Regions from separate parts of the Pseudoalteromonas sp. UBA2102 genome, predicted to be linked through region 1. Evidence: predicted binding sites of a transcription regulator. Region 1 holds the regulator's gene; the other holds the start of a gene.

Evidence for each region. Region 1 encodes LexA, which represses DNA repair genes until DNA is damaged. Its sites were predicted from a motif close to TACTGTATNNNNATACAGTA; they were not measured.
Region 2: uvrD (DNA helicase II) is a predicted target of LexA. The motif match lies at 2,816-2,835, and genes of this name have one in related genera.

The regions. Positions count from the first base shown of each region.
Region 1 covers NZ_DCYU01000055.1:50,561-54,827, forward strand. Annotated here, with positions in the region: gene ctaD (cytochrome c oxidase subunit I) at 1-522, opposite strand, end outside; gene coxB (cytochrome c oxidase subunit II) at 522-1,658, opposite strand; gene lexA (transcriptional repressor LexA) at 2,131-2,748, opposite strand; gene B2R65_RS06950 (PaaI family thioesterase) at 2,926-3,366, shown strand; gene B2R65_RS06955 (hypothetical protein) at 3,377-3,757, opposite strand; gene B2R65_RS06960 (DUF7218 family protein) at 3,989-4,240, shown strand.
Region 2 covers NZ_DCYU01000136.1:3,458-7,724, forward strand. Annotated here, with positions in the region: gene B2R65_RS17475 (tRNA(Met) cytidine acetyltransferase TmcA domain-containing protein) at 1-608, opposite strand, end outside; gene uvrD (DNA helicase II) at 586-2,751, opposite strand; gene B2R65_RS17485 (hypothetical protein) at 3,063-3,287, shown strand; gene B2R65_RS17490 (YacL family protein) at 3,402-3,770, shown strand; gene B2R65_RS17495 (peroxiredoxin-like family protein) at 3,899-4,267, opposite strand, start outside.

The DNA.
Region 1 (4,267 bases):
GCTAATCCCCATAATGTGCACTGCAAACACAAACATTGCGGTGTTGTCGTTACTGTACGTTGTTGAAAGCGGCGCATAGAACGTCCAGCCAAATGCGGGGCCGCCTCCAGGCATTAATAACGATGCCAATAAAATTAAAAAAGCGAAGGGTAAAATCCAAAAGCTCCAGTTGTTCATTCTGGGCAGTGCCATATCTGGCGCGCCAATCATAAGCGGTACCATCCAGTTAGCAAGTCCCGTAAAGGCTGGCATTACAGCACCAAACACCATAATTAAACCGTGTACTGTGGTCATTTGGTTAAAAAAGTGTGGGTCTACCAATTGTAATCCTGGCTGAAATAACTCAGCCCGAATAACCATGGCCATTGCACCACCAATTAAAAACATAGTCAGCGAAAAAATTAAGTACATGCTGCCAATATCTTTATGGTTTGTTGTGTATAACCAACGTTTAAAACCTTTGGCTGGGTGATGGCCGTGGTGAGCGTTATTGGCGTTAGGTTGTTCTACTATGCTACTCATTAGTTCGCCTCCGCATCAAGTGCTGCCTGAATTTCACTAGGTTGGATGACATCACCCGTTTCATTACCCCACGCATTACGTTTATAGGTAATTACCGCTGCAAGTTGTTTAATTGAGAGCTGCTTTGCAAATGCCTGCATTGCAGTTCCTGGGCGGCCATGAATCACTACATCAATGTGATCTTTTATATCACCCAAAACAATGGGGCTGCCTTTTAACGCAGGAAATACGCCCGGTAAACCCATACCAGTAGGTTGATGACACGCAGCGCAACTTGCCATATACACTTGCTCACCTAGTGTCATTAGCTCTTCTTTAGGAATTGTTGTCTCAAGCAATGCTGCATCAGCAAGTGCGGCTTTTTGCTTAGCTTGCTTAGCATCTGCAAGCCATGCGTTAAAGTCCTCTTGCGATTTAGCTTCAACCACCACGGGCATAAAACCATGATCTTTACCGCACAGCTCTGCACACTGTCCCCGGTAAATACCTTCTTCGTTAATGTTGGTCCACGTTTCGTTGATAAACCCCGGGTTGGCATCTTTTTTAACGGCAAAATCGGGGACCCACCAAGAGTGAATAACATCATCAGAGGTCATTAAAAAACGCACCTTTTGATTAATTGGCAGTACTAAAGGTTTATCAACCTCAAGTAAGTAATTAGGGTTTTTATTAGCAAGGTTGGCTATTTCGTCTTGAGGGGTAGATAAAATAGAGTAAAACTCTACGTCTTCGCCCATATATTCATAATGCCACTTCCACTGTGACCCTGTAATTTTAATGGTTAAGTCGGCCTTACTGGCATCTTCCATCGCAATGAGGGTTTTAGTGGCAGGGATTGCCATGGCAATTAAAATAACAAACGGAATGGCAGTCCAAAGAATTTCTACTTTGGTACTTTCATGAAATTGGGCAGGAACTGCCCCTTTAGATTTACGGTGATGAATCAGTGCCCAAAACATTATTGCGAACACTATCACCCCAATCACACAACATATTAAAAATATGGTCATGTGTAGCTGATATACATTATTACTTATATCGGTTACGCCCTTGCGCATATTGTATTGGCTATTAGCCAGCACTTGCTGCGGGAACATAATCAACACAAGCCACAAGGTAGAGGTCAGTTTACCCATGTGACGGCTCCTTTGATGCTATTGCGAATGCAAAGCGAAGAGGCATACGGCTTAAACGCCAATTCGTTATTTTTATTTTTTAACCAATCTTATTTTTGATTGGTATCGCTAGGACAACAAAAGGTTTGTGTATATTGTGTGTTCTCATAACTAAAAAGCTGTGAGTTATTGTTAGTCCAGCACATTAATGATTAGCTAAAAAACGTACAACAAGCAAGTTTTAGTATAAAAAACAATCAAGTGATATTTTAGTATTGACTAAATGACGGCGTATTAAATTGTTATTTAACAGCCAAGATACGAGCAAAATTAAGGGATGTAACACGCTTAGGAAGATAAAAGTATGAGTGAAAAAAAGTTTACAGCCTAAATAATTTTAGGGCGTTTTGAGACGGTGGAAGGTTTGTTTTTAAAACAAAAATGCACACTAAAAAGTGCGCATTTATAAATATTAATTAAAAATAGTTAAAAATTACATCCAATCGGCATTTCTTATTACGCCAACGGCTAACCCTTCAATATTAAACGATTCGTTTTCAAGGTCTACTTCAATTGGCGTAAACTCTTCGTTTTCGGCGTGTAATAATACTTTTCGGCCTGCTTTTTCTAGGCGTTTTACGGTTACGTCTTCATCTACTCGTGCAACCACAACTTGGCCGTTTTCTGCTGTTTGAGTACGGTGTACGGCAAGCAAGTCACCATCCATAATACCTATATCTTTCATACTCATGCCGTTAACACGCAGTAAAAAGTCGGCGGCTGGTTTAAACATGAGTGGGTCTATTTTACAGTGACTCTCAACATGTTCTTGCGCCAAAATAGGCGAACCCGCTGCAACTCTACCTATTAATGGCAGACCTAGTTGCTCTGGCTCTTCTTCTTCAACCAATTGAATACCACGGCTTGCGCCTGGTTTCATTTTAATAACACCTTTTTTGGCAAGCGCTTTTAAGTGCTCTTCTGCAGCATTGGCACTTTTAAAACCGAGTGTTTGCGCAATTTCGGCACGTGTAGGAGGCATACCAGTGTCTTTAATAAAAACTTTTATTAGTTCGAGTATTTGAGCTTGGCGTTTAGTTAATGGTCGCATACAACTGGTTTTCCATACAGTACATTTAACTGTGAGTATATACAGTTAAATAAAAATCGCAAATTTAAATTGTGCTTTAAAATAGCTAAATACACCGCGCCTGGATAAATTTTAGGTAATTGCAGACGTTCAGTATTTAAAATGCTATAAATTTGCTTTCAATATAAAGGAGTAATTATGAGTATTTGGCATCAACCCATCACATTAGAGCTTTGCAAACAGTTAGATGAGGGAATAAACGGCCAAGGCACGCTGATGAAAACCATGGGCATAGAAATAACCGAAATAGGAGATGATTACCTAGTGGCTACCATGCCTGCTATTCCTGAGCATCATAATCCTATTGGTATGGTACATGGTGGCGCAAATGTGGTACTTGCTGAAACCGTAGCAAGCTACGCCGCTAACTTTGTAGTGGACTTTACAAAATTTTATTGTGTTGGACAGGAAATTAGCGCCAGCCACTTAAAGGCCTCTCGAAATGGCACTTTAACCGCCGTTACTCGTGCATTTCATATTGGTAAGCGCAGTTCTGTATGGGAAATAAAAATAACCAATAGCCGCGGCGAGCTTTGCTGCGTATCAAAAATGACCGCAGCGGTTGTCGAGCGCAAATAGTTAACTATGGCTACTTTTCGATAGGGTAAATCGTTATTTCCATACCAGCGCCAATGGCAGATATACGTAGTAGTGTATCTGCATGTAGAGCTTGGTTAAAACACTTAGGTGACGTGCCCGACTCAAAGCCTATATCAAACGTTCTGCGCGAACAGCTTAGCCACTGCTTAAGCGCATTACGTGAACACGACTCTATTAATTCACATAAGTGGTTGATTGCTTTGTCTGGCGTGGTTATATCACCTGAGGCTTCAATACGCGCCAATTGACGATATTCGTCTTTGTCATAATGCAAAACCATCGCGTTTTTCTTTAAGTCTGCCACTAGGGCGCTAATATCTTGTTTAGACTCAAGCTCTAGATCTACATTTAAAAATTGAATTTCCGACATTGTCTGCTTTTTACCCTCTTATAGTTTCATCGCAAACTTTAACGCAGTTTTACTTTTATACCAAATCAACTAAGCGCTAAACATGGCTTTATTAATAGAAAATACCTGTTTAAACGCCATTGGCATCTAATTTGCCTTATAAAACGGGTTAGGCTAGTTACGCTTAATTTTACCGTTTATGTATGAAAGTTATACACACACTGCGTAATTAAACGCTTCAGGAGGACAATTATGGTAGATCATGGCCCGCAAATTAAAAACGACGATCAATACGATGCGCTTCGAGATGAAGGCATGAGCAAACAAAAAGCTGCGCGCATTGCTAATAGCAATACTCATAAAACCGCTGTTAAAGGCGGCAAAGCCTCAAAGTATGAGCAGCGCACTAAAAAGCAGCTGTACAATAAAGCTAAAGAGCTCGGCATTAGCGGCCGCTCAAAAATGAGCAAACAAGGGCTAATAAATGCCTTACGTGAGCATTAAACACAGCCTCACTGATTTTTTACCGCT
Region 2 (4,267 bases), on a different contig from region 1:
CCTCGCCCTCTGTCGGCATTAATAATTAAAGGCCTGTTCGCACGTCCTGTGGCCACCTTAGTTATTTGCTCAACGCATTGCTGCTGCGCCTGATACTCAATTTTATTTGTTACATTACTTTTGAGCGGCGGCTGTTTAAAGACAGTGTGTTCATCAAAGTGTATGGCAGGTAGCGTTTGTAAAAGGCGAGAAAAACGTAAATTAAAATAGCTTTGTTGATTACTACACCCATAAGATTGCACGCTTTGCAGCGCAGGGTCTTGCCATGAGGCTAAATGTTGTAAATCAGGCAGTAATAAAAATAAAAGCCCGCCGGCTTTTACGGTGCCGGCTAATGCAGCGAGTTTATCGGGGTAAATGCCACTAAAGCCATCATAAACGGCATGAGGAAACTCTTGCCCAAGTAGTTGATGAGTATGCTCAGGCCAACTTGCATTGGCAAGGCTGCTTGAAAGTAACTTTACATCATCCGAACGGGTTAACGCGCTTAATAGCTCATAGCACCACGTAGGCTGGCCTGTAATTAGCACTAACTGACGATGCTTTGCGCCAGTTAGTTGCTGCGTTAATTGCTCAACACAGTGCTTATACAGCTTGAAGTCGTGCATATGCGGTTACTAACCATTTGCTACCGAGGTCATCAAAGTTTACTTGCACACGCGATTGCGCGCCGCTGCCTTCGTAATTAAGCACAGTGCCAATACCAAATTTAGCGTGTAGTACACGTTGGCCTAAGTTAAAACCACTTTCTTCAAATACAGCATGGCTTACTGATGCGCTAAAACGCCCTGCAGCAGGCGGTCGTGATACCTGTGTTTTAATACGAATTTCTTCTACGCAATCTTCGGGTATTTCACGTAAAAATCGCGATGGGCTATGGTACTTTTCTTGGCCGTATAAACGACGGCTTTCGGCATGGCTTATGTAAAGTTTGTCCATGGCACGGGTCATGCCCACGTAACAAAGGCGGCGTTCTTCTTCTAAGCGCCCTGACTCTTCATTACTTTGCTGCGATGGGAACATGCCTTCTTCAACGCCCACCATAAACACAAGCGGAAACTCTAAGCCCTTAGCAGAGTGAAGAGTCATCATTTGCACAGCGTCTTCGTGTTCATCGGCTTGGCCTTCACCAGATTCAAGCGATGTATAAGCTAAAAAGCCTTGTAGTGGTGAGCTAAACTCTTCTTCTTCGGGGAGTTCATACTGATCGCAGGCACTGATAAGCTCTTCTAAGTTTTCTACGCGAGCTCGGCCTTTTTCGCCTTTTTCAGCTTGATACATAGCCATAAGGCCAGAGGTTTGAATAGCGTATTTGGCTTGCTCTTGCAGTGTAAGGTCGCTAATTTTATCTTCTATGTGCTCTACCAACTCTACAAATTTTGTAACAGCGCTTGCCGCACGACCCGATAAATGTTGTTGTTCAACAATTGCTTTAGCGGCGTACCAAAGAGGCAGAGACTCAGCACGCGCACAGTCGCGTATATGGCTAAGTGTTTTATCGCCAATACCGCGCGCAGGGGTGTTAATTACACGCTCAAATGCGGCGTCGTCTTGGCGGTTTCCTACTAATCGTAAGTACGATAGCGCATCTTTAATTTCTTGACGTTCGAAGAATCGCATACCACCGTAAATACGGTACTTTAAGCCTTCTTGAAGCATGGCTTCTTCGAGTACACGAGATTGTGCGTTACTACGGTATAAAATAGCGGCGTCTTGCAGCGCATTACCAGCATTTAACCAGCTGCGTAGCTTGCTGCTTACAAAGCGGGCTTCGTCTAGCTCGTTAAAGGCGGCATAAATTGATATAGGCTCGCCTTCGTTACCATCGGTCCAAAGGCTTTTACCCATGCGCTCTGAATTATTTTTAATTAGCGCATTAGATGCTTTTAGAATGGTCGCGGTTGAGCGGTAGTTTTGCTCAAGGCGAATAGTTTCGGCGTCAAAATCAGTTAGAAAGCGTTTAATGTTTTCTATTTTAGCGCCACGCCAACCGTAAATACTCTGGTCATCGTCGCCTACAATCATAATGCTTTGTGTATCACCAGCAAGTAGCTTTAGCCATGCGTATTGAATGGTATTGGTATCTTGGAACTCGTCTACCAGCATGTGGGCAAAGCGCTGCTGGTAATGGCGAAGTAGCGTAGGATTATTTTTAAGTACTTCGTAGCTACGTAGCAGTATTTCTGCAAAATCAACTAAACCAGCACGGTCACACGCCTCTTGATAGGCGGCATATACACGTAGCATCATTTGCTCGTTTATATCGTAGGCTTGAATATCTTTAGGGCGCAGGGCTTCATCTTTTTTAGCGCTGATGTACCAGCCAAATTGTTTGGCGGGCCACTTTTTATCATCAATATTCATTGATTTTAATAAGCGCTTGATCATTCTAAGTTGATCGTCAGAGTCTAAAATTTGAAAGGCTTCTGGCAGGTTTGCTTCACGGTGATGAGCGCGCAAAATACGGTGTGATAAACCATGGAATGTACCAATCCACATGCCACCGACAGGGGCTTTTAGGGTTTCTTCAACACGGGTGCGCATTTCTTTAGCGGCTTTATTAGTAAAGGTAACCGCAAAAATACTATAGGCTGATGCTTGCTCAACCTGCATTAACCACGCGATACGATGAACTAAAACACGTGTTTTACCCGAACCAGCACCTGCTAATACCAGCATGTTTTGTAGTGGGGCTGCAACGGCATCGCGTTGTTTGTCATTTAAGCCATCGAGTAATTCAGAAACGTCCATCGTTACGCCTTTTCAATCAATAATGAGGGCAGTATAACAGGTGTTTTTGTTAGGCTAAATAAAATACTGTTTTTATGAACAGCTATTCTAAAAATACTTGTAAAACTAATCCCTTAGTCGCTTTTTTGTACTCTTAAGTAACGATAATTAATAATAAAAATAATCAAATTGACCTATATTTAGTAAAAAATACTAAAGCAGTTATTTAGTAGTAATTTAACTATTTGATTTTTAAGCTTTAATAAATTGGCATAAAGTGTGATAGTAAGTAAATAACTAAAACTTAAAATTAATTAACTACAGAGGTGAGTATGGCTGATCAAGGTTCTGGCGGTAATGTTATTGCAGCGTTGTGTAATATATTTTTTCCTGGTTTAGGGCAATTGGTACAAGGGCGAATTTTAGCCGCTATCTTTTTTGCGCTAGCTATTATAATTAGTTACGCACTTATTTATGTATTAGTAGGCTTTGTACTCGTGCCTATTATTTATTTATGGTCGATTATAGATGCTGCACGTTTTAGATCGCGAAGTTAGCTTTTATGTCGCCTATTTAAATAGCGCCCATTGGCGCTATTTTGCGTTTTAGGGTCGGTGTTTAAGGCTATTTATGGGTATAATTAGTGCATTAGCGTTTTAAAAGTAAAAATTATGGAATATCAATTTATACGTGACCCTATTAGTGGGCTGCGCATTAAAATAAGCAGCGAGCATGCCCTAATTGGCCGCTGGTTAAACGAAGAAATTGGCAAAGAAAAAGTCGCGATGGTACAAGCACTTATTAGCTCGGTAAAAACAAGTTACGAGCCAATAACGTTAAAAGGCCAAGAGATAGACTTAATACTCTCTAAAGACGAAGCCTTATTTGAAGCCCATGCCCTACACCAAGACAGCGAAGATTTAGTCGCCTATCAAGATGATGACTTAATGCTTGAAGAAAATGGCCTAGTGAGTGGTTGTGGCTTTGAAGATTTTATAGATTTAATAGAGTCGTGGGCTGAGTTTACTGGCTCGCGTTAAACGTTTAAAAGGCCAACCTAGTTGGCCTTTTTTGTAATATCAATGGTGTTAAGTTATTAGGCATTTATAGCGCTCTATTTAGCACCCTAGAATGATTAAATATTTAAGTCGATTGGTATAACTACAGATTATTGATTTTCTATTGATTTAACGCCAGCTAATAATAGCTCCTCTGTTAAACGTACTTTGTAATTAGGGTTTGCGTACTGAAAATACACAACGCCGCTTTTATCAATTACAAATACAGCCGGTACAGGTAAGGCGACGTTTACCTTGCCTTGGGCATCAACAAAGTTAACACCGCGCTTATTGCGATAGATAGCGGCTGTTTTATCATCTAAAAAATAAGCTAAACCCAAGGCTTTTGCTAGGGTTAAGCTATCATCTGAAAGCAGTAAATAATTTGGCGAACTTATTTTACTTTGGGCTAGTTTTTCTGGGCTATCTGGCGATACTGCAATAATTTGCGCGTTTAAATTAGCGAGTTGCTGCTCAAT